DNA from 3 places in the Arthrobacter sp. Soc17.1.1.1 genome. Region 2 is predicted to be linked to each of the others. Evidence: riboswitches for the same ligand, from Rfam matches in the RefSeq annotation. Region 2 holds a riboswitch; each other region holds the start of a gene.
What was found. Region 2 has a riboswitch for cyclic di-AMP ahead of V6S67_RS01525 (LysM peptidoglycan-binding domain-containing protein). Riboswitches for the same ligand answer to the same signal wherever they lie in the genome.
Positions count from the first base shown of each region.

Region 1: it holds a riboswitch for cyclic di-AMP, as region 2 does, so the genes downstream of both, V6S67_RS15405 (M23 family metallopeptidase) here and V6S67_RS01525 (LysM peptidoglycan-binding domain-containing protein) in region 2, are expected to answer to the same signal.
Region 3: it holds a riboswitch for cyclic di-AMP, as region 2 does, so the genes downstream of both, V6S67_RS18965 (C40 family peptidase) here and V6S67_RS01525 (LysM peptidoglycan-binding domain-containing protein) in region 2, are expected to answer to the same signal.

Region 1 covers NZ_JBAJII010000001.1:3,330,373-3,340,121, forward strand. The annotation lists gene V6S67_RS15360 (HU family DNA-binding protein) at 1-226, opposite strand, end outside; gene rpsN (30S ribosomal protein S14) at 473-778, opposite strand; gene rpmG (50S ribosomal protein L33) at 782-949, opposite strand; gene rpmB (50S ribosomal protein L28) at 949-1,185, opposite strand; gene V6S67_RS15380 (glucose-1-phosphate adenylyltransferase family protein) at 1,490-2,632, opposite strand; gene V6S67_RS15385 (MarR family winged helix-turn-helix transcriptional regulator) at 2,738-3,250, opposite strand; gene V6S67_RS15390 (M23 family metallopeptidase) at 3,355-3,972, opposite strand; gene V6S67_RS15395 (SGNH/GDSL hydrolase family protein) at 4,013-4,795, opposite strand; gene V6S67_RS15400 (diacylglycerol/lipid kinase family protein) at 4,879-5,895, shown strand; gene V6S67_RS15405 (M23 family metallopeptidase) at 5,941-7,065, opposite strand; cyclic di-AMP (ydaO/yuaA leader) riboswitch at 7,321-7,546, opposite strand; gene V6S67_RS15410 (siderophore-interacting protein) at 7,709-8,761, opposite strand; gene V6S67_RS15415 (ABC transporter ATP-binding protein) at 8,758-9,705, opposite strand; gene V6S67_RS15420 (FecCD family ABC transporter permease) at 9,708-9,749, opposite strand, start outside.
Region 2 covers NZ_JBAJII010000001.1:307,695-317,443, forward strand. The annotation lists gene V6S67_RS01515 (glycoside hydrolase family 6 protein) at 1-510, shown strand, start outside; gene V6S67_RS01520 (hypothetical protein) at 574-801, shown strand; cyclic di-AMP (ydaO/yuaA leader) riboswitch at 895-1,105, shown strand; gene V6S67_RS01525 (LysM peptidoglycan-binding domain-containing protein) at 1,111-2,085, shown strand; gene acs (acetate--CoA ligase) at 2,187-4,088, opposite strand; gene V6S67_RS01535 (ABC transporter permease) at 4,130-5,008, opposite strand; gene V6S67_RS01540 (aliphatic sulfonate ABC transporter substrate-binding protein) at 5,005-6,048, opposite strand; gene V6S67_RS01545 (ABC transporter ATP-binding protein) at 6,148-6,960, opposite strand; gene V6S67_RS01550 (CoA-binding protein) at 7,236-7,652, shown strand; gene V6S67_RS01555 (DUF1206 domain-containing protein) at 7,674-8,558, opposite strand; gene V6S67_RS01560 (DUF1990 family protein) at 8,694-9,260, shown strand; gene kdpF (K(+)-transporting ATPase subunit F) at 9,590-9,679, shown strand; gene kdpA (potassium-transporting ATPase subunit KdpA) at 9,679-9,749, shown strand, end outside.
Region 3 covers NZ_JBAJII010000003.1:76,687-86,435, reverse strand. The annotation lists gene V6S67_RS19000 (Nramp family divalent metal transporter) at 1-280, opposite strand, end outside; gene V6S67_RS18995 (hypothetical protein) at 455-1,222, opposite strand; gene V6S67_RS18990 (sigma-70 family RNA polymerase sigma factor) at 1,696-2,316, shown strand; gene V6S67_RS18985 (hypothetical protein) at 2,502-3,278, shown strand; gene V6S67_RS18980 (class F sortase) at 3,559-4,011, shown strand; gene V6S67_RS18975 (DsbA family protein) at 4,209-5,087, shown strand; gene V6S67_RS18970 (cytochrome c oxidase assembly protein) at 5,204-6,181, opposite strand; gene V6S67_RS18965 (C40 family peptidase) at 6,470-7,348, opposite strand; cyclic di-AMP (ydaO/yuaA leader) riboswitch at 7,351-7,563, opposite strand; gene V6S67_RS18960 (metal-sensitive transcriptional regulator) at 7,877-8,284, shown strand; gene V6S67_RS18955 (hypothetical protein) at 8,431-9,210, opposite strand; gene V6S67_RS18950 (relaxase/mobilization nuclease domain-containing protein) at 9,214-9,749, opposite strand, start outside.

The DNA of each region.
Region 1 (9,749 bases), 3.0 Mb from region 2:
CGGCCGCGATCTGGATGGTCTCGCCGGTCTGGGGGTTGCGGCCCGTGCGCGCTGCGCGGCTCGTGCGTTCGACGGCGAGCCATCCGGGGATGGTGATCTTCTCGTCCTTGGCGATGGACTCGGCGAAGACGTCGAACAGCGCGTCGAGGACGCTGTTGACTGCAGCCTGGCTGGTGTCGGCCTTCGCTGCTACCTCGGAGACAAGTTCACTACGGTTCTTAGCCAATTTAGGTCCTCCTGGACGTACTCTTCGGAACGAGCTTTCCGCGGTATTCGAAAAGCCTCTGTTCGAAAACCTATCAGCTTGCACGCGGTGTTCCGCGTGTTTACGCGGCTTTTCGGCCCGATCGGGGGCGGATTGACCCAGTTCGGGCCTCATTCGCGGGCTTCGGGCGGAAACGGCAGAAGCCGGCAACCCGTGGGTTGCCGGCTTCCGAGGTGCCGTGCGGAGGGCGTCACGCCCCGGTGGCTGCTACCAGCTCGACTTGGTCACGCCGGGCAGCTCGCCCCGGTGCGCCATGTCACGGAAGCGGACACGCGAGATGCCGAACTTCTGGAGCGTGCCGCGGGGGCGGCCGTCGATCTGGTCGCGGTTGCGCAGTCGCACCGGCGAGGCGTTGCGGGGAAGCTTCTGCAGGCCGAGGCGTGCTGCTTCGCGGGCTTCGTCGGTGGCGTTCTCGTCGACGAGGGTCTTCTTGAGCTCGAGGCGCTTGGCCGCGTAGCGCTCGACGATGACCTTGCGCTGCTCGTTGCGAGCAATCTTTGACTTCTTGGCCATGGTTTAGCGCTCCTCTCGGAATTCGACGTGCTTGCGGATCTTGGGGTCGTACTTCATCAGGACCATGCGGTCCGGATCGTTACGACGGTTCTTGCGCGTCACGTAGGTGTAGCCCGTCCCTGCGGTGGACTTCAGCTTGATGATCGGACGTACGTCCTTGTCCTTCGCCATTAGAGCTTCACTCCCCTCGCGAGGATCGACGCGACGACAGCGTCGATGCCGCGGACGTCGATCGTCTTGATGCCGCGGGCCGAGACCTGCAGCGTCACGTTGCGGCGCAGGGAAGGCACGTAGTAGCGCTTCTTCTGAATGTTGGGGTCGAACCGGCGCTTGTTGCGGCGGTGCGAGTGCGAAATGCTGTGTCCAAAGCCGGGCTCGGCTCCGGTCACTTGGCAGTGGGCTGCCATAACTCTCCTCCAGATTAGATGAACGTGACGGAATCACTTGTCGAGCGTCCCGCCACCAGTAATGACACCGCTATTACTGCAGCTTTCCGGAGGTTGGCCTGGCAGGGTGAGAACCTGCCGAAGCGCCTCGCCGCGGGGAAGACGGTGAAGATCGGGCGGCGCACAGCCTCGCGGCGCACAGCCCGACATTTCAGGTAGTCGCGGGTAACCGGGCGGACTCCGTCCCGTCCACGGACGGATCGGCGTCAGCCACAGCCAAACGCCCTACCATACTACCGGCAGGATCTGGCTTGACCAAAACGCGTCAGTCGCTCATCCGCCCGTCGCGGTCGACGACCACGGGCTCGTCCGGTCCTGCCCCGGCGCAGTCCCCCGACACGACAGCGCCGGAGTCGACGATCGCGTGCCGGACGCGGCTGCCCGCGGTGACCCGCACGCGGTTGAGCAGCACCGAGTCCTCCACGACGGCACCGGCCTCCACCGTGGCGCCCGAGCCGATGACGCTCCTGCGGACGGTGCCGTGCACCGTGGCTCCGGGGGCGATCAGCGCGTCGGCGACCACGGCTCCCTCACCGATGCGCGCCGGGGTCAGCTGCGGGGGCTCGGTGAGGATGGGCCACTGCGGGTCCGCGAGATCCAGCCCCCGGCCGTCGACGAGGTCGAGGTGGGCACGGAGGTAGTTGACCGGCGTCCCGAGGTCCCGCCAGTACCCCTCGAGCCGATGCTCCACCACGGCTCCGCGCTGCACCAGGTGGGGCACCAGGTGGTGCCCGTAGTCCCCGAGCCCGTCCTCGGTGTCCTGCAGGCTGTCGAGCGTGTCGAGCAGGGCGGCCGCGGTGTAGAGGAAGATCTCGGCAGCCACGATGCTCGTGGGAGGGCTGTCGGGCTTGTAGGCGAAGTCGGTGACCCTGCCGGCGTCGTCGACGGTGGCCACGCCGTGGTGGGAGGCGTCGCCGTCGAAGTCGACGGTGACCATGGTGAGGTCCGCGCCGGTGCGCAGGTGCGTGTCGACGACGTCACGGTAGTCGAGGCGGTAGAGGTGGTCGGAGCTGAGCACCAGGACGAGGTCCGGGGCGAAGTCCCGGATGAAGGCGGCCTGGCGGAGCAGGCCGTCCGCGTTGCCGTCGGCGAAGCCCTCACCCTCCCTGCCGCTGAAGGGCGGCAGGACCAGCAGTCCGCCGCGCGTGCGGTCGAGGTCCCAGGGCCGGCCGTTGCGGAGGTGGTCGTTGATGGTCTTCGGCTGGTACTGCTCCATGATCCAGACGTCGGAGATGCCGCTGTGATGCAGGTTCGACAGTGCGATGTCGATGAGCCGGAAGCTGCCGCCGAGGGGCATGGCCGGCTTGGCGCGGTGGTCTGTGAGGGCGCCGAGGCGGCCGCCGGCCCCGCCCGCGAGGACGATCGCGAGGACGCTGGGTTGGTGCCGGAACTGTCCGTGCGGGGCCATCTGCCGTCCTATCCCCGGTCTCTGCCGGGTGCTGTCGGGTGCTGTCGGGTGCTGTCGGGTCCTCGGACGGGGTGCGTGACCGAGGGGATCGTGACCGGTGCAGGCCTAGGGCGACCGGGGTGAGGCGCTCGCCCCGATCTCCTCGCCGTCGGACAGGATCCAGTGGGCGCTGTCCATGCCGCGGAGGATCTTGCGGCCCACCCGCTCGAGGTCGGCAACGTCCTGCCCGTCGAGGGCGTCGAAGACCGTGGCGCGGACCTGCGCGACGTGCGCGACCGCCAGTTCGGTCAGCATCTCGAGTCCGGCGGGCGTCAGGGAGGCCGTCGTCACCCGGCCGTCCGAGTGGGACGGGAGGCGGGTCACCCAGCCGCGCCCCTCCAGCTTCTTCACCACATGGCTGAGACGCGAGAGCGACGCCGTCGAGCGTGCAGCCAGTTCGCTCATGGGCAGGCACCTGCCCTCGGACTCGGAGAGCATCGCGAGGACCGTGTAGTCGAACAGGGTGATGCGTGCCTCGCGGAACAGGTGCGCGTCGAGGCTCGCGGGGACCAGGGACGTCAGCGCATACAGGGCCAGCCATGCGCGCCGCTCGTCGGATGTGAGCCATTGCGCCGCCATCCGCTCATTCTGGCACACCGGTTCCGGGCCGCCGAAGGGCTCCGCGCGGAGCGGCGCCGGCTTGCGGGCCACTGCCGCGGGTGCTTGTCGGGCCCCGTCGGTCCTCACACCCGGATGATCTGCGACTCGCGCGGCACCTCGGTGCCCGTGGCGGTCCGGAAGGCGAGGGGCAGGCCACGCGCGGCACCCCAGTCGGTGCTGTCGGTCACCTGCAGGTGCACGTGCGGCTGGGTGCTGTTGCCGGAGTTCCCGCACTCGGCCAGTGACTCCCCCGCGAGGATCCGGTCCCCCACCCCGACCCGGAGCGATCCCCGGCGCAGATGGGCCACCAGCACGAAGGGCCCGCCACGTTCGAGGGCGACGACGACGTGGTTGCCGGCAATCGCCGCCGGCCCGTCGTGGATCCGGCGGGACTGGCCCGCCGTGTAGGCCAGCAGCGCAGGCTGCGACCTCCGCGCCGCGTGGTCCTCCTCGCCGTCGTGGGCGATCACGACGGTGCCGGCGGCCGGCGCCAGGACCGGGGCGCCGAAGCCGACGAACGCCTCGGGCGGCTCGGTGGCCAGCAGGGCGCGCCACCCGCGCGCGGCCACCCGGCCGTGCACGTCGACGGGGACGAGGTCGATGGCGTAGGTGGTGCCCATCAGGTGGGTGCCGTGGCTCGGCACGCGGCGTGCAGGGCTGTTGCGGGCCCGGAAGGATCCGCGGAGGGGATACTGCAGCACGACCGGTGCACGGGGCGGCAGCATGTCGGGCCCGGAGACCTCAGGCCGGGACGGTCGCCCAGTCGGGCTGGACCGGCGCCGGGTACTTGGCGGTCAGTTCGTCGCCCGAGGAGACGCCGCGCAGGCGTCGGCCCACCCACGGCTTCAGGTACTCCCGGGCCCACTGCGCATCCGCCTTGAGCTGCTCGGCCCGTCGGAGGACCGGGCGTGCCTCGAGCTCCGGCAGGTCGATCCGGTGGGAGGCCTTCAGTGCCTCGAGGACGCGCGCGGCCATCAGCGTGTGTCCGGCGGTGGACATGTGCATGCGGTCGACGTCCCAGTAACCCCAGTCCTGGAACTCGCGCAGCCGCCAGTAGTCCACGATCGTCGCGCCGCGGTTGTCGGCGATCTCGCGGACCCACTCGTTGTAGACGGCCGTGCGTCCGCGGGTCTTCCCGAACACGGCGGAACCCGCCGCGTCGAAGCCCGTGAACAGCACGACGGCGGCTCCGGCGTCGCGGAGCCGCCCGATGCCGTCGTCGTAGTGCGCCATGAGGGCGTCGATGTCGATACGGGGGCGCAGGATGTCGTTGGCACCCGCGTAGAGGGTCACGAGCGTCGGCTGCAGCGCCAGCGCGGCGTCGATCTGCTCGTCGAGGATCTGGCGCATCTTCTTCCCGCGGATCGCGAGATTCGCGTAGCCCCAGGAGGGGTCGGCGAGGATGAGCTGCTCGGCCACGCGGTCCGCCCAGCCGCGCACGCCGTTGGGGGACGCCGGGTCCCAGTCGCCCACCCCTTCGGTGAAGGAATCGCCGAGGGCCACGTATCGCTGGGGAAAGTTCACGTCCCAAAGATTACCCTCGGCGCCGGGGGCGGCCGGGATAAGCTCGACGGAGCCACCCGTTGACACCCCGCACGAAGGACACCATGCCCACCGACGTCTTACCCGCGCCGACCACCGACACCGATACCGACGCCGTCGCGGATGCCGGATCGGGCCGCCGTCGGGCCGCGCTGATCGTCAACCCCATCAAGGCCACCACCGCCGACGTCGAGGGCGCCGTCCGGCGCATCTCGGCCGAGGACGGCTGGGAGGAACCGCTCGTGATCGAGACGACCGCCGACGATCCCGGGCACGGCCAGGCCCGGGAGGCGCTCGAGGCGGGGGTGGACCTCGTCATCGCGGCCGGCGGGGACGGCACGGTCCGGTGCGTCGCCGAGGAACTCGCCGGCACCGGGACCATGATGGCCCTCGTGCCGCTGGGCACCGGGAATCTGCTCGCCCGGAACCTCGACATCGCCGTCGACGATCCGGATGCCGCCGTCGAGTCCGCGTTCCGCGGGACGGAGCGGACCATCGACGTCGTGCACGTCACTGTGGACCGCGCCCAGGACGCCCACGTGTTCCTGGTCATGGCGGGGATCGGCTACGACGCCGCCATCATGTCGGACACGCGGGACGACCTGAAGGACAAGGTCGGCTGGCTCGCGTACGTGGACGCCGGGATCAGGAACCTGCCCGGCAGGCCCTCGCGCACCACCATCTCGGTGAACGGGGGCAAGCCCTTCGAGCGCCGCCTGCGCAGCGTGATGGGCGGGAACTGCGGGAAGATCATGGGCGGCCTGGAGATCTTCCCCGGCGCCAGGATCGACGACGGCCTCATGGACCTCATGACCGTGGCCCCCAAGGGCAGGCTCGGGTGGCTGGCCGTCGCGGGCAAGCTGGTCGCGCGCGGCAAGGGCAGGAGCAAGGACCCGTCGCTGGAGTACTTCCAGTGCCGCACCGCCGAGATCACGCTGCGTGAACCGCTCGAGGTGCAGCTCGACGGCGATGCCCTCGGCACGGCGACGCACATGGCGTTCGAGGTCAAGCCGGACTCGCTCCGCCTGCGGATGCCGCTCGGCTACAAGGACCCCGCCGTCGTCAGCGAACCGCTGCCCTGACGGGACCCGGGGCAGCGGCGGCCCCCGGGCCGGCGGTGCCTCCGGTCACAGCCAGGGCTGCGGGTCGACCTTCTCGTCGTTGACCAGGACCTCGAAGTGGAGGTGGCACCCCGTGGAGTTGCCCGTACTGCCGACGGCGCCGAGGAGGTCTCCGCGCTTCACGGTGGTGCCGGCCGGCACGTCGAGGGCGCTCAGGTGGTTGTAGGTGGTCTTCAGCCCGTCGCCGTGGTCGATCAGGATGCGCTGCCCTCCGCCGTAGGCGTGCCAGCCCGAGTCGACGACCGTCCCGGCGTCCGCGGCCTTCACCGGGGTGCCGCAGGCGCTGGCGTAGTCGACGCCCGTGTGGAGCTCCGTCCCGGAACCGCCCAGGGGATTGACCCTGTACCCGAAGGTCGAGGCGACCTCCGGGTTCTCCACCGGGGCGCTGAAGGCCTTGCGTTCCTTCGCTGCCGGTGCTAGGGACGCCGAGAGCGCCCGCGCACTCGCGATGCTCGGGGCGATGCCTTCGGCGGCGGGACCCGCGGCCTCGAGGCCGAAGGTGACCGTGGCTCCTGCGGGCGCGGTGACGGCCTGCGGGACGCCGGATGCGACGGCAGCCTCCGCACCACCGGCAGGGGCCGGGGCCGAGGTGGCCGACGGCGCGACGGCGCCCATCAGCAGACCGGCCGAGGCAAGGACGATACCGGCGGTGGCGGCGTTGTCCCGCAGGCGGGTGAACGACGTCGGGAGGGCGTTCCGGGCTGCCGTCCGGCGGGTCGCGAGAGCACGTGCGTCCGTCCGTCGCCGGGCCGACGACGGCGTGCGTCCGCTGCTGCGGACGCTGCGGCGCGACGGCAGGGCCACAGGGGCGGAGGCGGAGGCGTCGTCGGAGGCATCGGAGGCATCGGAGGCATCGGAGGCATCGGAGGCATCGGAGGCATCGACGGCAGCGTCATCGACTGCGGTGGCAGGTGCGGTGGCGTCGGTGGCATCGGTGGCAGTTGCGTCGGTGGTGACAGCGTCATCGGTCGCGACAGCGTCATCGGCGGGTGCCTCCTGGGCGGCCCGCTCCCGGGCGCGGAGTTCGCGGCGGGTCAGCGGGGCGGGGGGACGCGGCGCGTCCCCGGAAGGAGTCGGGACGGCAGAGGGCACGGACGCATCGGGTCCCGTCTCCACGGATTGCGGCTCCATGGGCGCGACGGCACGCGTCGGTGCCGGGATGGACGGGGCAGAAACGGACGGCGCAGGAACGGACGGCGCGGGAACGGGCTGTGCGGCCGGCAGGGAGGCCGCGAAGAGGGGGCTGTGCGCGGGGTGAGGCTGCGAACGCAGCGAACGACGGTTCGGCGGAGGGGTGTGCGCAGGGAGCTGCGGCATCGCGTGGTGCTGGTCCGGGCGGGCGTCGGACGCTCGACGGCGCCCGGACATGAGCGTCTGGGTCAACTGCATACCTCTCTCACACGCCCGCGAAGTTAGCTGTCGGATTCGAGCAAGAGTTGACTCGGCCCCCACGGCGCGGCCCTCGGTGCTGCAGAAGCGCAGGAAGGGCCGTGCTGTCGACTATGCGTGAGGGCTTCACCCCGAGGCGGCTCGTGCCGCCGGAATGTGGATCCTCCACCCCTGTCACAGGTTGTCCAGGCGGTCCGCTGACAGGGTTAGGCGTGCGGACCTGAATTCCACGATGGAGCTTGACTGCTCAAACAGTAGGCGAGGAAAGGCGTAGTTACAATTCCGTTATCCACCCTGTGGACAATTCGTGCAATACTGCCCTCTGCCACCAGTAATCCTGAGGAAATGTGCGGCAGAACTTGAGTTCCGGCCGCGGGAAGCGCTGTCAGGACAGCTCCGCCCGACCCTTGCGCCAGTACCCCATGAAAGCAACCTGTTTCCGGTCCACTCCGACGTCACGCACGAGGTAGCGGCGCAGGCCCCGGACCACGGCGGCCTCGCCCGCGATCCAGGCGTAGAAGGGCTGGGTGCCCGGAGGCCGTTCCGGGTTGACGGTCGATTGCACGATCGCCGCCTCGAGCAGCTGCGGTGTCTCCCAGAGGATGGTCCTGTCGATGTCCACGTCCTCCGGCTCGCTGCCACCGCTGGCGGCGACCTCCCCGGAGAGGGAGACCCACCCCGGCAGCCGCACCGCGTTCCGGACGGCGGTCTCCAGCAGCTCCCCGTGGGGGCGGCGGCCGCGGGCCAGCCAGGTGATGGAGACCGAGGAGCGTGTGCCGATGTGCTGGATGTCCGCGCCGTCCGGCACCTCAAGGAACGCGTGGCCGCTGATGTCCTCGGGGAGCGACTCGAGGATGGCGCTGATCGCGGGCACCGCGGTCTCGTCGCCGGCGAGGAGCACGTGCTGGGCGAGGCCCGGGCTCCACTCGATGCCCCCGTAGGCACCCGCCGTCGCGCACTGCGCGGCGGCGGAGTTCGGTCCGATGACGCACACCCGGTCCCCGGGCCTTGCTGCTGCCGCCCATTCGGATGCGGGGCCACCACGGCCGTCCTCGTCGAGGTGCATCACGAAGTCCACGTCGATCTCCGGCTGCGGACCCGAGCAGCGCGAGTCGCGCACGGTGTAGGTGCGCATGGAGCCGCGCTCCTCCGCGTCCATGCCGAGCCACAGCTGGTACCAGCTGGACGCGGCGCCACCGCGCATCATGCCCGCGATGTCCGGGCACGCGCGTCCGGCGGACGGGATGACGATCTTGATCCGGAGGTCGAGGGTGTCCCCCGCGACGCCGAAGGACTCCAGGCATGCGCCGCCGAAGGTGATGCGGCGGAAGTTCGCGGTGAGGTCCTGCACGGCCGTGACGACGACGTCGAACGCCAGCACCATGGGCTCGGTGTCCGCCGCGGTGCGTCGGGCAGTCCTCTGTGTCACATCGGTCATGATGCCTCCATGCGTGCCGGGACGATGTCCTGGGGGTTGGATCGGTAACCGCGTCCCGGCTCACGGCCGGGAGCGGGAGTACTGGCGGGAACGGTTGCGGGAGTGCCGGCGGGCACGGCTGCGGGCGCGCCGTGGTGCCTGCCGACGGGAACCACCATCGGCGTGCCGGACACGGGGTCCTGGATGATCCGGCAGTCGAGGTGGAACACACCCGTCACCGTCTCCTCGGTGACGACGGCGGACGGCGCGCCTTCGGCGACGATCCGGCCTTCCCGCATGGCGATCAGGTGGTCCGCGTAGCGCGCGGCCAGGTTGAGGTCGTGCAGCACCATGACCACGGTGGTCCCGGAGCGCCGGTTGAGGTCGGTGATGAGGTCCAGTACCTCGATCTGGTGGGTGACGTCGAGGAACGTGGTGGGCTCGTCCAGCAGGAGGATCCCCGTCTGCTGGGCGAGCGCCATCGCGATCCACACGCGCTGGCGCTGCCCGCCGCTCAGCTCGTCCACGGTGCGGTCCGCGAGGGACAGCGTGTCGGTGGCCTCCAGCGCGCCCGCCACGGCGGCGTCGTCCTCCGGGGTCCACTGGCGGAACCAGCCCTGGTGCGGGTAGCGGCCGCGGCCTACGAGATCGGCGACGGTGATGCCGTCGGGGGCCACCGGGGTCTGCGGCAGGAGCCCGAGCAGGCGTGCGACGGCCTTCGTGGACTGGGTGGCGATGTCCGCGCCGTTGAGCAGCACGGTGCCCTCGACGGGCTTGAGCAGGCGTGCGAGCCCCCGCAGCAGCGTCGACTTGCCGCACGCGTTGGCGCCGACGATCACCGTGACCTTCCCGGCGGGCAGCGAGAGCGAGAGCCCGTCGACGACGGTGCGCTCGCCGTAGGCGAGCGTGATCCCGGCGGCGGACAGCGAGGCCGCTCCCGTATCGATCGGTGGGCGTGGAGCCATGGTCAGCCTCCCTGGCCGGAGCGGTTGGCGGTGGCGAGCAGCCA
Region 2 (9,749 bases):
CTGAAGTACGGCTCCTGGGTATCCCAGTGCATCTACTACGCCACCGAGATCGATCCGGGCGCCTACGGCTCCTGCGCGAGCCAGTTCTACCCGGCCTCACCCTCGGACTTCTCGACGTGGGGCCTGACGGACGCGTGGTACGCCCAGAACGTGGCGGGTGCCCGCAACGCGCCGACGTCGGAGGAGCTGGCGCACTTCGTGATCGACACCAGCCGCAACGGCCGCGGGCCGTGGGTGCCGACGGCCACCTACCCGGATCCGCAGGTCTGGTGCAATCCTCCGGCTCGCGGACTGGGGCATACGCCCACCGCGAACACGGGCAACGACCTCGCCGACGCCTTCCTGTGGATTAAGGTGCCCGGCGAGTCGGACGGCGAGTGCAGCCGCGGCCTGACGACCAACGGCGGAGTCGATCCCGAGTGGAATCGTGTGGACCCCGCGGCCGGCGGCTGGTTCCCTGAGCAGGCGCTCGACCTGATCAGGAACGCCGGCGCCCCCGCCCGGCGCTGATGCACGAGGGGTGTGCGCGGTCACAGGACGCCGCGCACACCCCTGCCGCCTAGGCTGAAGGACATGGAGAGCTGGAAGAACGCGCAGCGTGCGCACGAGCGGAGGTTCTGGGGCACACTGCTCTGCGTCGGCGTGGCGCTGATCGCCGCTCTGTCCAGCAGCCTCCTCGCGGCGGCCACCAGCGCGGACTCCGGAGTGGGCCCCCGGTTCTATCTCCAGCAGTCCGTCCTGCTCGTCCTCACCGTTGCAGGCACCGTGCTCGCCCTCCGCCGGTGGCGATCGGCCTCGTAGGAGGGGCAGGATAACCGCCGTTACGCGAATGTGACAAACCCTTCGAGCAGTGGCTATGTTCTTCTGGTGCCTCCGCCTATGAGGGGTGCTCCTGGACGGAAATGCCGAGCCCTGCCGTCGTCCGGGATACGTTCGCAATCACCACGGCGGGGACGGGGGAACCACAGTTCCAGTGGACGCGCAGTTCTGACTGCCGACGTCCTTGGGGTTAAGTCGCACTGCGCACGCCGATGAGGTGATGCGCGCGACCGGGTGACTCCCATCCGAACCCGACAGCTCACCCCGCAGGCATGGGAGAGGTATACATCCATGTCACGAAACATCTCTTCGGCGCGCCACCGTGCCGATATCGACGGCAATCTCGCGCTGCAGGGCCTGTCCCGTGCCGCCAAGGCCCACGCCACCATGATCGGCCGTCCCGTTGCCATCGCCGCCGTCACGTCGGGCCTCGCGCTCAGCGCCGTCGGCACCGCCAACGCCGGCACCTACTCGGACCAGGGCACGACAGCTCCCGCCGCCGTGGCAGCCCCGGCCGCTCCCGCAGCAGTAGCAGCTCCGGCCGCTCCCGCTGCAGTAGCAGCTCCCGCCGCTCCCGCAGCAGCTGCGACCGGTGCGACCCACACGGTCGTCGCAGGGGACACCCTCGGCGCCATCTCCGCCAGCTACGGTGCCGACCTGACCGCGGTCCTCGCGGCCAACGGGCTCTCCCTGGCATCGATCATCTTCCCGGGTGATTCCATCGCGATCCCCGCGGCTGGATCGGTCCCGGCGCAGACGGTCTCCGTCCCTGTCGCCGTCGCTCCTGCCGCTCCCGTGCAGCAGGCAGCGGCCGTCGCCCCCGCGCCCGTCGTGCAGCAGGCGGCAGTCGTGGCTCCGGCCCCGGCCCCGGCTCCGGCTCCGGCCCCGGCCGTCTCGACGGCCCCGGGCTCGGGTGTCTACCTGGCCTCGGCTCCCGTCGCCCCGGCAGCCAGCGGCGTCGGTGCGACCCTCCTGGCCTCGGCGCAGGCGCAGCTTGCAGCCGGCGCCGTCCAGGACTGCACCGTGCTCGTGGAGAACGCGCTGCGCGCCGCAGGTATCGCCGCAGGCGACCTCGGCCCGGCGCAGTTCTTCCAGTTCGGCACGGTCGTGGCGACCCCCGCCCCCGGGGACATCGTCATCACCGGTGGCCACGTGGCCATCTACGCCGGTGGCGGACAGGTCATCAGCAGCGGCATGAACGGTTCGAACCTGACCATGCAGCACCCCCTCTCGGACCTCCCGGGAGCAGCCTTCGTCCGGGTGTAACACCCGGACGGACCACACACGGGAAGCGGCAGGTGCTTGGACGGGGCGCCTGCCGCTTCCTTCCGTTAACGACGGGGACAGCGGGTGCCGGGCGGACCCCGTCAGGTCCGCGCGGCCAGCACGTCCTGGATCCCGGGGATGCACCCCTCGTTCTGCAGGGACGTCGTGTCCCCGAGCGGCGCGCCCTCGTAGAGCTGCGTGAGCAGGCGCCGCATGATCTTCCCGGAGCGCGTCTTCGGGACATCGGGCACGACGACGACGGCCGAGGGCCGCGCGATCGGACCGATGGCCTCGGCCACGTGGGCGCGCAGCACCGCGGCGACGTCGACCTCCGGGTCCGCGCCCGCCGCGAGCACCACGAAGGCCGCGATGGCGTGGCCCGTCAGCGGGTCAGGGACGGGGCAGGCACCCGCCTCGGTGACGAGCGGGTGGGCCACCAGCGCCGACTCGATCTCGATGGTGGACAGGCGGTGCCCCGAGACGTTGATGACGTCGTCCACGCGGCCCAGGATCCAGGTGTCGCCGTCGTCGTCGTACCGGGCGCCGTCACCCGCGAGGAACCAGCCCTGCCGCGCGAACTGCCGCCAGTAGGCGTCCAGGTAGCGCTGCGGGTTCCCCCATACGGTCCGGGCCATGGCGGGCCCGTGCCGGTCGACCACGATCAGCCCCTGCTCGCCGGGCGGGACGGTCCGGCCGTCCTCGTCCACGATGCGCGTACTCACCCCGGGCAGGGCGCGTGCCGCGCAGCCGGGCTTGAACCCGGTGTCGGTGGGGCTGGGCGAGAGCACCGTGGCACCGGTCTCCGACTGCCACCAGGTGTCGACGACGGGCACCTCGTCGCGGCCGAGGTGCCGCCGGAACCAGCGCCATGCCTCGGGGTTGACGGCTTCGCCCACCGTGCCGAGCACGCGGATGCTCGAGAGGTCGTAGCCGCGCGGGACCCCGTCGGGGAACCAGCCCATGAGCGAGCGGACCAGGGTGGGCGCGGTGTAGTAGCTCGTGACGCCGTAGCGTTCGATGATCTCGAAGTGCCGGCCGGGGTGCGGCGTGTTCGGGGTGCCCTCGAAGATGACCTGCGTGGCGCCGTTCGAGAGCGGCCCGTACAGCTCGTAGGTGTGCGCGGTGACCCAGGCCAGGTCGGCGGTGCACCAGTGCACGTCATCGTCCCGGCGTGCTGCATCGGGGTTGCTGAAGAGGTGCTCGAAGCTCGACGACGCCTGCGTGAGGTAGCCGCCCGAGGTGTGCACGAGGCCCTTCGGCTTCCCGGTGGTCCCCGACGTGTACATGATGAACAGCGGCGCCTCGGCGTCGAACGCCTCCGGCGCGTGGTGCGGTGAGGCCGGGTCGACGACGTCGTGCCACCAGACGTCGCGGCCTCCGGTCCATGCGACGGCGGAGCCCGTCCGGCGGATCACGAGGACGTGCTCGATGCTGTCCACACCCTCGACGGCGGCATCCGCGTTGTCCTTGACCGGGACGGCGGCGCCCCGGCGGTACTGGCCGTCGGTGGTGACGAGGAGTCTGGCGCCGGTGTCCTCGACGCGGAAGCGGAGCGCCTCGGCCGAGAACCCGCCGAACACGAGCGAGTGCACGGCCCCGATCCGGGCGCAGGCGAGCGTGATGACCACCGTCTCGACGAGCACGGGCAGGTAGACGACCACGCGGTCGCCCGCCCCGATGCCGAGCCCGAGGAGTGCGTTCGCGGCGCGGGACACCTCGTCCTGCAGTTCGGCGTAGGTCACACTGCGGCGGTCACCCGGCTCGCCCTCGAAATGCAGGGCCACCCGGTCGCCGTTGCCGGCCCGGACGTGCCGGTCCACGCAGTTCACGGCGACGTTGAGCGTACCGCCGGCGAACCACTCGATGACGGGCACGCTGAGCGTCCCGTCCTCCTGCGGAGCGGCCTTCCTGAACGTGTGCAGGGTGTCCCACGGGGTGTCCCACTCGAGCCGCTGTGCCTGCGCCGCCCAGAACGCGAGGCGGTCGGCCTCGTCCTGCGGCATCGCCGACCCCTCCACCGCCGTCGTGCCCGGCGCCGTCGCACTCACGCCCACCGGCGCACCGCCCAGCGCTCGGCGACGCCGAGGAGCGCGTCCGTGGTCTTGCCGATCACGGCCAGCAGGATGATCGCCAGGATGATGCGGTCCACGCGGCCCGTCTGCTGGGAGTCCGTGAGGAGGAAGCCGAGGCCCATCGACGAGGCGATGAGTTCCGCGGCGACGAGGAACAGCCAGGACTGCGCGAGGGCCAGGCGGAGGCCGGAGAACAGGGCGGGCACCACGGCGGGCAGCTGCACGGTGGTCAGCAGACGGACGCCGTTCAGGCCGAAGGCCCGCGCCGCCTCGACGAGGTTGCGGTCCACGTGTCGCAGCCCGAGGTAGAGCGTGGTGAACACGGGGAAGAACGCGCCGATGCTGATCAGGGTGACCTTGGAGTCCTCGTTGATGCCGATCCAGAGGACCAGCAGGGGGACCCACGCCAGGGACGGCACGGCCCGGAGCGCGCCGACGGTCGGGGTGAGCAGGACGTCCGCGATGCGTGACAGGCCCAGCAGGGCGCCCGCCAGCACGCCGAGCACGGAGCCGATGAGGAACCCGAGGACCACGCGCTGCGTCGAGATCAGGATGTGCGTGGCCAGCTGACCACGCTCCACGAGGTCGACCGCGGCCGCGAGCACCGACGCCGGCGAGGGGAGCTGCGACGGCCGAAAGAACCCCGAGGCGGTGCTGAGGTGCCAGGCGAGCAGGATCAGCACAGGGACGACGAGCCCGAGCAGGATGATGACCACACGCCGACCGGCCGTGCCGGTCCTGCCCGGAGTCCTGCCGCCCCCGTCCGAACCGGTGAGCGGAGATCCGGTGGACGCGAGGCCCTCCTTGCTGAGGGGGACGGCACTGCGCCCCGTCAGGTGGTCAGCACTCATGAGGCGGATCCGATGGACGCCGGGTCGGCCTTCTCGACGAACGAGGCGTCGAACAGGGACCCCAGGGCGTCGTCGATCTGCTGCTGGCTCTGCACGTCACCGGTCTCCACGAAGACGGGGCCGATCTTCTCGAGGACGCTGCGCTGGGCCTCGCCCGGGGCCGGGTCGACATCGAGGTTGGTCCGGTCGATGATGACGGAGTTCGCGATGGCGGGATCGATCGCGGCGACCTCGGCGAGGATGGCGGCGGTCTCCTCGGGGTTCTCCTTCGCCCAGGCGCGCGCCTTCTCGTAGGCGTCGACCACGGTCTGCGCGACGTCCGGCTTCTCGGTCAGGAAGTCCTCGGTGGCGTTGAGGAAACCGTAGGTGTTGTAGTCGATGTCGCGGAAGAACAGCTGGGCGCCGTCCTGCTCCGCGGCGGCCATGATCGGGTCGAGACCCGACCACGCATCGACGGCGCCGCTCGCGAGGGCCGCGCGGCCGTCGGCGTGCTGGAGGTTCTCGATGGTGACCTCCGACTGGTCCACGCCGGCCGCCTCGAGGGCCTGCAGCAGGAAGAAGTAGGGGTCCGTGCCGCGGGTCGCTGCGACGGACTTGCCGCGTAGGTCCTCCACGCTGGTGATACCGGAGCCGGGCAGGGTCACGAGGGCCGCCCACTCGGGCTGCGAGTAGATGTCGATGGCCTTGATGGGGGAGCCGTTGGAGCGGGCGAGGAGCGCGGCGGAGCCCGCCGTCGAGCCGACGTCGATCGCCCCGGCCCGCAGGGCCTCGTTGGCCTTGTTCGACCCGGCGGACTGCACCCAGTTGACCGTGATGCCCTGATCGGCGAGCTCGTCCTCCAGCCAGCCCTGGTCCTTGATGATCAGGCTCAGCGGGTTGTAGGTGGCGAAATCGATGTCGAGGGCGCCGCCCTCCGTTGCGGCACCGCCGTCGGCCGCGGCCTGCGTGTCGGCGGCGTTCTCGCCGGCCATGCACCCGCTGAGGCTGAGCGAGAGGGCGGTGGCGAGGGCGAGATTCGGCAGGAGAGCGCGGCGGTTCATGGTGGTCCTTTGCTGGAGCGGCAGGGGAGAGACAGGGGAAAGAGGCAGGGTGGCGCCGGCCGTCGGACGACGGCCGCACCAGGGGGTGGGGGAGCCGGGCTAGTGCCCGGTCACGCCCAGCATGGAGAGCAGCGAGCTCCGGAGGGCCCCGAGGTCCGCGGAGTTGCGGTCGCGCGGGCGGCTCCCGGGGACGGGGACGAGCTCGGCGACGGTGGAGCCCGCCTCGTCGCCCTCGCCGCGCCCGAGAACCAGGATGCGGTCCGCGAGCTGGAGGGCCTCGTCGACGTCGTGGGTGACGAGCAGCACGGTGGTGGGCTGCGCGCGGTGGATGTCGAGCAGGAGGTCCTGCATCCTGATGCGCGTCAGGGCGTCGAGGGCACCGAAGGGTTCGTCGAGCAGCAGCACCCCCGGGTTGCGGGCCAGGGCGCGGGCCAGCGACGTGCGCTGCGCCATGCCGCCGGAGACCTCGCGGGGGCGGTGCTTGGCGAACGTGTCCAGGCCGACGAGCTTCAGCAGCTCGAGGACCTTGGCCTTGCCCGCGCTGGCGCTGGAGGACTTCGGCAGCCCGATCGCCACGTTCGCCTGCAGCGTGTGCCACGGGAGCAGCCGGGGTTCCTGGAAGGCGACGGCGCAGCGCTCGTCGATCCCCGTGACGGGGGTCCCGTCGATGAGGACCTCCCCGCGGTCGGGGACGTCGAGCCCCGCGGCGGCGCGCAGGAGCGTCGACTTCCCGCATCCGCTGGTGCCGAGGATGGCCAGGATCTCGCCCGGCTCCACCTCCACGGTGACGTCCCGCAGCACGGTGCGCCGGTCCGCGGGCGAGCCGAAGCTGCGGCCGAGGCCGGCGAAGCGGACGCCGAGGGCCTGCTTGGTGGTGGGCTGGGTGCTGCCGGGTGCCAGAACTGCGGTCATGGTGTCTCCATCGGTCCTGGCGGTAGCACCCTACGGACCGAGCCTTCACCACCGGTGTGCGGCGGTTCCCGTGGCTCGGACCTCGTTATCGTCCGGTGTCAGGGGACACCGGACGACCAGGGTTGCTGCGGCTTCACTGATCCAGGTCTCTCGGCCGCTCGGGATGGTCACTCCCATGAAACGCCCGCGGCGGATCAGGAGCAAAATGGGGCGTGTAACAAAGGCTGTAACAAAACGCGGCGACAGGCGCCGCGAGGGACCGGCAGGAGGCGCATGTGGCGCACGTGAACGATCCGCAGGTGATCAAGAGGCTGCTGACCGAGCCCGGACGGTGGGCGGTGGTGGGGTTGTCGAACAACCCGCGCCGGGCCGCCGTCGGCGTCTCGCGCTTCCTCATGGACCGTCTCGGCCTGCAGGTGGTGCCGGTGAGCCTCAAGGGCGACGACGTCCACGGGCAGACGGGCTACACCCGCCTCGCGGACGTCCCCGGGACCATCGACGTGGTCGACTGCTTCGTGAACTCGTCGCGCGTGGGCGCGGTGGTGGACCAGGCCATCGCCGTCGGTGCCCGGGCCGTCTGGCTCCAGCTGGGCGTCATCGACGAGGACGCCGCCCGCCGCGCCACGGAGGCGGGCCTCGACGTCGTCATGGACACGTGCCCGGTCATGGAGGCGCCGGCGCTCGGCCTGTAGGGGTCCGGTCCGGCGGGGTGCCTACAGGCGCTGGTACTTCGACCGGATCGTCATGAAGACGCCGTAGGCCATCAGGCCGAGCGCGACGGCCCCGAGGAGCCACACGCCGAAGGGCTGCTCCCGCAGGGTCTTCAGGGCGCCGTCGAGCCCGCTGGACTGCTCGGGGTTGTTCGTGACGGTGGCGACGACCACGAGCACTCCGAGGACGCCCAGCGCGAACCCCTTGGCGATGTAGCCCACGGTCCCGAGGACCACCACGGCCGTGCCGGGTCCGCCCGCCGGCAGGCTCGAGAGCTCCCGGCGGAACCGGCGCGTGGCACCGCTGTAGACGAAGTAGCCGCCCACCACGAGGATGCCCACACCGATCGCGAGCAGGAGGGCCGCGCCTGCCGGGTTGGACATGAGGGTTGCGCTCAGCGACCGCGAGCTGCTGCTGCTGTTGCTCGAGCCGCCCAGCGCGTACTGACCGAACGCCGCGCCGATCACCCCGTACGCCACCGCCTGGCCACCGCTCTTCAGGCGGGCCTTCAGCCTGTCCCTGCCGCTGCGTCCCCTCACGCCGAGGAAGACCTCGCTGAGCTGGAACAGGGCGAGCGCCACGCAGCCGATGAAGCAGAACCACAGGAGCGCCGTCCCGCCCGGACTCCCCGCGAGCTGCCCGATGGCGCCGCTCTGGTCCGCGCTCCCGGAACCGCCGCGCGCTATCCCGAGCGCGATGAGCCCGATCATGAAGTGCAGGACGCCGGCGGCCACGTAGCCGGCGCGGGCAGCGAGCTCGAAGCCCTTCGAGTTCACGGCCTCCTCGGCGGCATCCGTCGCCTTCCCGCCCGCATCCCTGCGGCCGCCGTCCGTCCTGCCGTGCCTGTCGTGCTTGTTCTGCTTGTTCGACGCCATCCCTGATGCCATGGTGGTCCGCCTTCCTTGCCGGTCCGGGCCTTCATCCTGCCACTGCTTCCCGTGGTCCGCGCCCTTTCGGGCTAGGTTTGTCCGCAGAGCCGGGCGTCGACCTCCCGGAGCCGCAGCTGCAGGGAAGAGGCACGAATGGACCAGTTCACCTACGACGAGCGCGGCGCCACCGACCGGCCCTTCCCCGAGCGGTTCGACGGCGGGTGGCCCTCCGGCTACACCGTGATGGTGGAGTCCCACGAGCTCCCCGCCGACGACCCCTCCGCGCCCTTCGTCGCCCTGACCGAGGGCATCCTGGCATGGGAGCTGCACCGCCGTGCCGGGCTGACCATGCAGCCCGACGCCGAGCGTGCCGCCCCCGGTGTCCGCGTGGTCTCCGGTCTCGGCGTGGGGCCCGCCCGCATCAAGGCACCCTGCCGCGTGATCTGGGCACGGGAGCCCCAGCTCGACGGCGCGGGCAGGGCCACACCCGGCCAGCGCGGAGGCTTCGGCTACGGCACGCTCCCCGGTCATCCGGTGACGGGGGAGGAGGGGTTCTACGCCGAACTGACGGCGGACAACCGCCTGGTCTTCATCTGCTCCGCCTACAGCGTGCCGTCGAGCCCCCTGTTCAGGCTGGCCGCGCCCGTGACGAGGCTGACGCAGCGGTACGTGCTGTCCCGCTACGTGAAGGCCGCGCAGGAGCTGGCGGGCCTGACGTAGTTCACCCGGGCCCGGTCGGGTCCACCGGGTCCACCGGGTCCACCGGGTCCACCCGGATCCGGCCGGGCGCCGGGCGGGCCACCGCCGGGAGGCCCCGCCATCAAGAACGCGTAGGGGTTTCCCCGACCGCCGTGAGGAAAGTGTGAGGATCGGCTTTTCGATCCGGTACGGGGTATTCAATCGGGCTCGTGCCGTTGTGGCACCCGCCCGGCAGGAAGCCGGGCGGACCGCAGTCCGATGGAGTTCCTCGTGCTTGACGTCGTGTATCCCGTGGGTGTCGTCGCCCTGTTCGCCGTGGTCGCCCTGATCGCCCGGGCGGTGGAGAAGCTGTGATCGTCTTCGACCTGATCGCGCTGGTCCTCGGCATCGCCGCCCTGGTCTACCTGGTCTACGCCCTCCTGCGCCCGGAGCGTTTCTGATGACTCCCGCCGCGGCCGTGCTGCCGCTGCTGACCGTCGTCGTCGTGCTCGCCCTGATCCACCGTCCGCT
Region 3 (9,749 bases), on a different contig from region 2:
GCAGACTCTTGCCGGTGACGATGCCGAGCTTCGCGGAAAGATACTGCACGAGCCAGGCCATGACGTTTCCGAGGACGACCACCCAGACCAGCAGGAATCCGTAGAGCGCTCCGGCGGTCATGTTGCTCGCGACATTTCCTGGATCGAGGTAAGCAACCCCGGCTACCAGTGCCGGTCCCAGCAGCCAGATCGTCCTGCCCCCACGGAGGGGTACCTCTGGCGCAGGACCAGCCTCGAGGGACTCCTCGGAAGAGATGGGTGCGGAATGCTGCCGGAACATGAGCCGACGCTAGCATTTTTAGCCGTACCTAAACAGAGGTGGCGTGCTGGGAGGAATCTTTCCCCCGCAGGTACTCGTTATCCCTGCCTTCATTGAGCTACAAGGGTCTTGTCAGTCCAGGCGAAAAGCCATCGTCCCCTGATGCAGCATGTCCCCGAGAGAGGGATTCCTTTGTCAGGAGCAGGTGGTCCTGTCGATCGTGATGTTCAGGTCATGGGGCACCGAGAACTGGCGTCCCGCCGTTGAGAAACCGACGAGGATGTCATCGGCGGTGCCACGGGTAGCGGCATCGTTGAGCGCTACGGATACCACGATGTTGATGTGCTGGTCCGGTTCGAAGCTGTATCCAACAGCTGGGACCGGCGTGACCGAGAACGTGCTGGGTTCCGACGCGGAGGGCGACGGGGTGGGAGTGGCGTTGTGGGTCGCATTTCCGTGCTCGGAGGCTTGTGCGGGCGAAGCGCCGTGGTTGCCGTGGCCCTCCCGGTTCGCGGGTGCCACCTTGGCATCGACTTGTCGCAATCCCTGCGCGTCGACGAGGTCAATGCTGTCGAAGGTGAACGTTTCAAGTGTCGGGTTATACAGCATGATCGTGTACTGCAGGAAACTGTCCTGAGGCTGCACGCCGCACAGCGTGGCGCCATCGGCACGAATGTTCAGGGGATCATCATCAAGGCTTTCGGTGATGAAAGTTGCCGCATCGTTTTCCGTACCGTCGGCGGCGCTGGTCGCGCCACCGTCTGCTGAACCGTCCGGTATTGCGGTATCGCTGCTTGAGGGCAGTGGAGAACTGCCCTCCTGCTCACCTGTAGCGCCCTGATTGTTTGCATTTGCCGCGTTGACGTTAAGAGGGTTTTCCTCTGTGACCGCGCATCCTGCGAGGGCGGCGATGAGGAGTGCGCCTGTCGCGAGGCGGATCGTTCGATGGTGCGGTGTGTTCATGCGAGAACAGCCCCTGGTGGTGCGGAAGTCCCCGGCGAGGCCCGGAACCCTGACCAATGTGATTCGAACCACCCACCTCGAAGGCTTGGTTCGATCGTCAGATCAGAACCCAAGATGTGGAAGGGTTACCTGCGGCCCTGATCGAAGGGGGCGGAGCCGGGGTGGAACACCATGAACAGTCTGTCCCACCCCGGGCGCCGTCTGGGGTCAGCTGTCAGGCACCTGACCCCATCCCTCGCACATGAGGATGCATCGACGTTATGACCTGTACCTGTGTGTGGGCTGGAAGATCCACCGGAATGTTCCCTAATGGCCCGTACCAAATGATCCGTTACCTCCTCTGAGGAACCCATGACCGGTCCGTGGAAGAGTTGGAACCGGATCTGGGCTTGGGGTTGGGCCTGGACCATCTCAATGATCACGGGTCAGCTGGGATGCTCCTAGGCTGATGCGCGTCCGACAAAAGGGAGATCGTGGGCGAGTTGACTGAGGATGCCGATGCCGTTGCACGGCAACCACCTTTGCGAGTCCGGCTGCGCCTGCTCATGGAGCGCGTCGCGGCCCGGGATGAAGCGGCCTTCGAGATGCTGCTGACTCTGATGGGGCCAAGGATCTTCGCGGTAAGCGCCAAGGTCCTCATCAACCCCCACATCGCACTGGAAGTCACACAGGAAGTCCTCTTTGAGATCTGGCGCAAGGCCGACACCTACGACACTGAGCGCGGTCATCCCGACACCTGGATCGTGACCATGGCCCATCGTCGCGCCTTGGATAGGCGGGACAGCGAAGAACGCACCACACGACACGACACCGACTACTTCATCCGGAACTTCACCCGCGAGTACGACCAGACATCAGAAACTGCGCTGGACACCGTTGAACACGACAGTGTCAGGGCGCTCCTTAAACACCTGGCACCCAAACAACGCGAAGCACTCTACCTCGCCTTCTACGACGGGCTGACCTACGAACTGGTCGCTGCCCGGCAGTCCGTACCACTGGCCACGGTCAAAACCCGGATCAGGGACGCCCGCATCGTCCTGCGCAAGAAGCTCACCGCACCGACAGCCGCCAGACACCCTGACCACCCCTGACCAGCCCGGCCCGACCAGGGCTGGTCAGGTTCACCGGCGGAGCGTCCGTGCGCAGAAGTGATCCGAAAAACCGAGGTGAAAAAGAACAGACGCATCTTTCCCATCCGTAACGGCGAGTGTGCCGAATCACATACAGACGCGCCCGCCACGGTCGCGGACTCACCGCACAGTGAAGGATGTTCCCCATGAACAAGAAGATGCGACTTCTCGCAGTTCCGACCCTGGCTCTTGGCGTCGTCGCCATGGCCGGAGCCCCCGCTATGGCTGACCACGCAGCCGGCTCCTACTCGTCCACGCTGGGCCAGCTCAACGGCACCACCGGCACCGGCACCGTCACCGTTGACGTCCAGGGCACCACCGCGACCGTCAACCTTCAGGTCAACGGCCTCGCCGAGACCTTCATGGACGGCCCCTACCCGCACGTCCAGCACATCCACGGCCTGGCCATGGGAACCTGCCCGACCAGCGCCGATGACGCCAACGGCGACGGCATCGTCAGCGTCACCGAAGGTGCCGGCAAGTACGGTGGAATCCAGTCGACGCTGACCACCAGCGGTGCCACCGGACCCGAAGAGGGCCTGAACCTCGCCCTCGGCGGCCAGGGTGGCAGCTACACCATCTCGCGTTCCTTCGAGATCAACCAGGGAACCCAGGACGCATTGGACGCCGGCACCGCCGTCGTCGTCGTCCACGGCCTGGATCCCGCAACGGCCGGCGTCTCCGAGGAAGTGTTCAACTCCCCCAGTGACCTCGACCCCAAGCTTCCCCTCGGCGCCACCTCCCCGGCCCTGTGTGGAAACCTCGCCGCTTCCCAGATGGGCGCCATGCCCAACGGTGGCGCCGACACCGGTGTCGCGCAGGACACCGACAGCAGCGTCGGCATGTACGCCCTCGCCGGCGGCCTGGTCCTCGCAGCAGCAGCAGGCGGAACGTTCGTTGTCCGTCGTCGCGGCTCCAACTAGCCTGACCACAGCACCACTGAACTGATCGGATACCTTTCAGACCATGATTAGTTCACCCAGCGGCCGCCGTCGAAACCTTCTGGTTTCGACGGCGGTCGCTGCTGTTCTCCTCACCGGATGTGGTGCGCCAGCCACCCCGCAGGCAGAGACCAGCACACCACCCAGCACCTCACCCAGCAGCACTGCCACCCCCACCGCGGATGCCTCCGCCTCGAGCCCGGCGTCGGCGCCCAGTACACCCGCGACCCCGGCACCTGCTACCGCGGCCGCCCCGGATGTTTTGCCGGAATCGGCTCCCGTCTCCTTCAGCATTCCGGCCATCGGCGCCGGATCGGACCTCCTCGCGTTGGGGCTGCGAGAGAACGGTTCCCTCGAGGTACCACCGGACGGACCTGGCGCCCCCGCCAGCTGGTACAACCAGTCCCCCACCCCCGGCGAGCAAGGGCCAGCGGTCCTGCTCGGGCATGTCAACGCCACCGACGGCGGCCCCGGCGTCTTCGCGAACCTCCGCACGCTCAAGGCCGGCGACATCATCGACATCACCCGCGAAGACGGTACGACGGCGAGCTTCGCCGTCGAACGCGGCGAGCAATATCCCAAGGACAACTTCCCCACCCTGACCGTGTACGGGAACACCGCGGGCTCAGAGCTTCGCCTGATCACCTGCGACGGCTACGACCCCGACACCGGACTCTTCGACGACAACTATGTCGTCTACGCCAAACGCGTCTGATTACACCAGGGCCAGACGGTGAAACCCGAACGTCTCTCACCGCCCCTTCCGTGCGGCCTGTCCCACCGCGCCTCACATGCACAGGCACCCGCCTTTTACACCTGCCCTACCTGCTGGCCGGTAAGTGATGGTTGAGGCTCGGTGCGGATTGATGTGCTGTCCTGTGGGGAAAGCTCTGCGAAATAGTTCACGGTAAGATGTATTCGATGGGTCATGGTGGCACCATCTCGGAGCTGAACGCTCCGATATACGGCTCGTCTGGCGTACCTGAACAGGCTCACCTGTTCGCGGTCGTGGGATGTGACAGGATCGGCACCTTTTTCATGAACCCCTGGTTTGCAGCAATGATCCCTCTGGCCATCATCGTGGTGCTGGGTTCCATTGCCTTTTTCATTGGCGTCAAGGGGTACCTGTCGAACGATCGCGACGACTTGGACCGGGACCCTGAACCGTCGCCCGCGACCGCCAGGCACTCCCCCGGCCCTCGGCCAACGTCCGCTTCGAGCTCGACCGAACGAGCGACACAACAAAATGCCTTGCGGGGCGCGATCGTCGCGAGCGACCGCTTGGTCTCGCGCGCCTCCCACGAGCGGGCTGTTCTGGTGCAATTCATCGACCTGTACGCGCCTGGCACCATCTCCATCCAGGAGTTCCTCTCCAACCTCCGGGCGGACTACTCCCGACGCGTCACTTTCGTCGCGCGTCACCTGCCCTCAAATGAACAGGCGCATCTGGGTGCCACGGCCCTGGAAGCCGCCGAGCGTCAGGGTTGCTTCCTTCCCTTCCTGGAAGCAATCACGCTGAGCCCGGACGCCCAGGAACTTCCCCGCCTGTACACCCCTGCCACCGTGGACACCTATCTGGGCGTGGCCCGTGAGCTAGGTCTCGACAGCGCACGATTCGAAGCCGACATGCGAAGCCCCGAGGTGCAGTCACTCATCGAGGCCGACCGGATCGAAGCTGCTGGTGTCGGCGTGACCCGAGCCCCCGCGCTGATCCTTCTCGATGACCAGAACCACAATGCTTTGACGTCACTAGATGACTTCCGCGAGGCGGTTCGACTCGTCGCAAGCTAGCGATCCGCAGGCCTTCCCTTCGAGCACCAACGTCCTAAATCCGAGGCACAAGAGCTCCAGGGGCCAAATGATGAGGGATGCTGCGTCAGTCGTACTGCTCGCGGGTCAAGGGGTTCCTATCGCCGGCGATCGTGGTGTTCGGAGCGTTGTCTGAGCTGCTCGAGGTAGGCGTTGTACGCGTCGAGCTCCGGGGTTCCCTCCCGATTGTGCTTGCGGTCGATAGCCCGTGAGGTCACGGTGTCGTCGCGTTGCCAGCGCACCATGATGATCAGGAGCATCAGCACCGAGGGAAGTTCCCCGTAGGACCAGGCCAGGCCGCCGGCGATGCCCTGATCGGTGAGCGGGTCCACGTCCCACCCTGCGGGCAGGGTGCCGAAGAAATCGACGACAGGGGTGGTCGCCATCATCAGGACGACGCCGAAGAACGCGTGGAGGGGCATTTCGGCGAAGATGTCGAGGAACCGGCCGAAGTGGGATTGTTTCACCGGTAGAGGGTCCGTCGATAGCACGGGGACGGTGAAGAGCACCCCGGAGATCAGAAACAGCAGTTCAAGGGTGATGTGCCCGTACCAGGACGGCAGCATCGCGTCGGCAATACCGCTGAGGTAGACCCCATAGAAGCTGACAAGGAACACCGGGATCATGAATGCCGGATGAAGGGCGATCCGAGCGGATCTCGAGCGCAGTCCCGCGTGAGCGAGCCGGAGGATCGGGCGCCCAACGCCATGGTGAGGGGTGGCGCGCAGCAACAAGGTGCCGGGCCGACCCAGGACCAGAAGCGGGGGGACGGCCATCATGAGCGTCAGCTGCTGGAACATGAAGACGGAGAACATGCGCAGACCGTAGCCTTCGACTCCGGCACCCATGGTGATCATGATGATGGTGCAGCCCGCCAAGAAGATCGCCGTCCGCCACAGCGGCCAGGAACGACCCATCGACCACAGGCGGATCGCGCCAGCCAGATACAGCACACCCAGGACCAAAGCGATTCCGGGGATCAGCGGGATCGGTTGCAGGGTCGGCGCCAGGTAGGTTGCCCACGACGGCGGGGCCTCCGGTATCCACACCGGTCCACTCACCCACGGATCACTCACTGATGTACAACCATCCCAACTTCACGGTCTCGCCAACGTCTAGCTCATTCATCCCCACGGATCGGGTACCGGCACTCCGCACCCTCCGCAGTCCCAAAAATGGAAGCAGACACCTAACGAACAGTGCTAGCAATCCGTGCCGGACCTTCAGCCCGGAGTGGCATCCACACAGGTAGCGACTGAAGCGCACTAAGAGACAAGCAGACAATGAAATAGCGGTGAGTGCCCCCGTCCAGGGCGCTCACCGCTATCTCAGCTTGAGGGCGACCACTTCACCAGAGGGTGAAGTTAGCCTGCGACGCGCACGAAGGTCGATCCGGCGAGGTCGGACAGGGGGTGCTCCATGGTGAGGTTCGCACCATTCATGCCGCTGCTGATGACCTTGCCGCCACCGACGTAGATTGCGACGTGCCCCGGACGGACCACGAGGTCACCGGGGGCCGGGGTGGCGACGACAGTTCCGTACTGCAGGAACTGCATGGGGCCGAGGTCTCCGACGTTCTTGCCGATCGAGCGCAGTGCCCGCTCAGCAAGAACAGTGCAGTCCTGGATGGACCCGATCTGGGAGTAGGCCGATGCCACGATCGCCGCACCGACGCCGCTGGCGGGAACACTCGGGGCTGCGGGAGCCACCGGGGCGATCGGGGCGACAGTGGCCGAGGTCAGGGAGTACGTGGGCTGGGCTGCCGTGGGAGCGGGTGCTGCGGCAGGGGCGCTGTAGAAGACCTGGCCGGTGGGGGCGGCAGCGGGAACCGCGGCTGCACTGACAGAGACACTGGCAGCGGCACCGCCGGAAAGCTGGATCTGCTGGCCCGGGTAGATAACCGATGCGTAGGACAGGCCGTTGCTTGCCAGCAGCGCATCGAGGTTCACGCCGTGCTTGGCGGCGATGGCACCCATGGTGTCACCGGAGGCAACCGTGTAGACGCCTGCAGCAGCTGCGGCGGGGGCCTGCGCTGTGAGGGTGCTGGAGGTGTCCTGCGTGTAGGTGCCGGCCTGGGCCGCAGGGGCTCCAACAGCGAAGACGAGGCCGCCGGTAGCAGCTGCGATGATGGCCGGCTTGCCCAGCGCTACAGCGCCGGTCTTCGCGGAATACGACAGGCCCTCGAGGGCGATGGAGTGGGTGACGACAGCGCGGTGGCGCGCAGAAATGGACGGACGTGACATGGTGATTGCCTCTCCCATGCCTGCGGGGTGAGCTGTCGGGTTCGGATGGGAGTCACCCGGCCGTCCTCAATCCAGTCCTATGGCAGCACGCAGCGACGCCGTGCAGGAATGAGCTGATAGATCGACTTAACCCCGAGGGTCAACACACGAACGTGCGGTGACCCGGTGGAAACGTGGTTCCCCCGTCCCTGCCATATGGATTGTACGAACGGATCCCGGGAGCAGCGGCAGGGCTCGGCATTCTGCGCGGGAGAGCGATCTCGACGGGTGCCGGGATCACCTGAGGAGAATACCCCAGGATGGTATTTGATGTCACGTTCGCGTAACGAGACTGAGCGTGTTGCCACGACACGCGGACGAATTACTCGATACTGGGCGCTCGTGGAACTTCTAGCCCTGTTATTCGTTCAACCGCCCGCTATCGCTGGCGGATACTGGTGAGGGCCATGCATTTCACATGACCCAGGACCGCATCGACGGCAACCTACACCGGGCAGTAATGCGCCGACGATGATGAGGGGAACGACCATGACCACCCACATCGCACCGGAAGTCAGCGTCAGCACTACTACCGCAGCACAACCAGCCCACCAGACGGACCCGCCCGATGAGGCAGCACCCCATCAGCACGGATACGCGACCGATAGAAGCGCCTATTTGCGCCGACTCAAGCGCATCGAAGGTCAGGTCCGCGGAATAGCCCGCATGGTTGATGAGGACCAATACTGCATCGATATCCTCACGCAGGTTGCCGCCGTGAACAGCGCTATGCACGCCCTCAGCCTCGGGCTCCTGGAAAGTCATCTCGCCCACTGCGTCGCAGATGCTGCCCATGAAACCGCACGCCCAAACGACACAGCTGATTCCACGAGCACAGGTGCCGTCGACGCAAAAATCCAGGAAGCAACCAAGGCAATAGGCCGGCTACTGAGATAACAGCTGGCCCTCTTCACAACGTTCCCCTGCTACCCGAGGGTCACTTGTCGGCACCCTCAACCTGGCTGCGGGAGTGACCTCCACGCACAATCCCAAAGTCACTCCCCCTTTTTGCTTCCCTCCATCCGGCGTTCACCGTCTCGGGCCTAGCCCACCCCAAAGCCTTTTTCCTTCTCAAGATCTGATTCAGGCACATCATGGGGGCGAACCGGGCGCCTGCCAGCCTTCACCGCAGCCGATGGTGGTGTCCCATTGCTGAGGTCGGCTGCGAGAACGGCGACTACTCCTTCGCGTCCGATGTCTGTGGTTCCAACTCGTTCGGTGAGGAACTCTGCGAGTTTCTCCCTGCGGTCCACTGAGTCCCACAGTTCCTCGGCTCTAGCTACTGCTTGCTGCGTGTCGAGGTCATTCTGCAGGTCCCCGGCCGCGACGACCGCTGACTGTCGTTGGGCCTTTGCGTGGTCACGCTGGGCGTCCTGATCATTGCCTGCTCCGGGACCGTCGGAGATAGCGTCCGCTGCCACCTGTAGTGGTACTTGTCGGTGCTCCTCGAGGTACTCCTCAGGAGTCAGGTTGTACCGTGTGCGGATCTCGTCGTGTATGTGTTCGCGGGAAAGGCGGGCCATGTCATCGAACGGCTCCCACTGCTGTGCGAGGGCGTGCTGGGAGGCGATGTCCTCAGGTCTGGCCGCTTCCCAGAACTGCGGCTGGTGGACAGCTCCGAGCTGGGTCCGCATGACGGCTCGTTCGGCTTCGAACCGCTCCTGGAGCTGTCGACGCTCGGCGTCCTGGGCGCGCAGCATCTGCTCGTTCCGCTCTGCGCGCTGACGGGCGAGTATTTCGCCGAGCCTGCCTGCGACGGCAAGGGCTGACTGCAACTGCGGTCGGAACAGCCCCTCTGCCCCATCGGGTGTGTCATGGTTCATGCGCTATCTCCCTATCCCTTGATCCGGCACGTGCAGCTCTGTCTCGAAGTTCTCCGCAGGTCGCTGTCCTCGCAGCGGGCGCTTGGCCTCTGTCAAGGACGGCACCGCCTTCCGTTCCACACCGGCGGTGTGCTCCTGAGTGGTCAATGCTGCTGGCAGTCGCGGTTCGGGGACGTCGGGCAGCGGTGCTCCGACGATGCTCAGGTGCTCACGCACCGTCTCGGTCAGGAGATTTGCTTCGCGCAGCTCCTGATTGCTGGCCTGCATGTCGTGCAGGAGCCGGATGGTGCGGAGCATCTGCTGCATGATGAGCGTCTGCGCGACCGGTGACGGGGCGGTGGCGGCCGCGAGGAGGAACGCTGTGGTGCCGGACATCCGCAGTGCTGGCTTCACGGGTTCGCTGATGGTCACCCCTGACCGATGTGCCGAACGGGCCAGCACACGCGAGGCGTGGGCCAGCGGCCCGGGCTCAGCCTCAGTGGCCTTCGACCAAGCACCGAATACACCAGCGGCTTCACGGGCAACGTGCGCCCATGTCT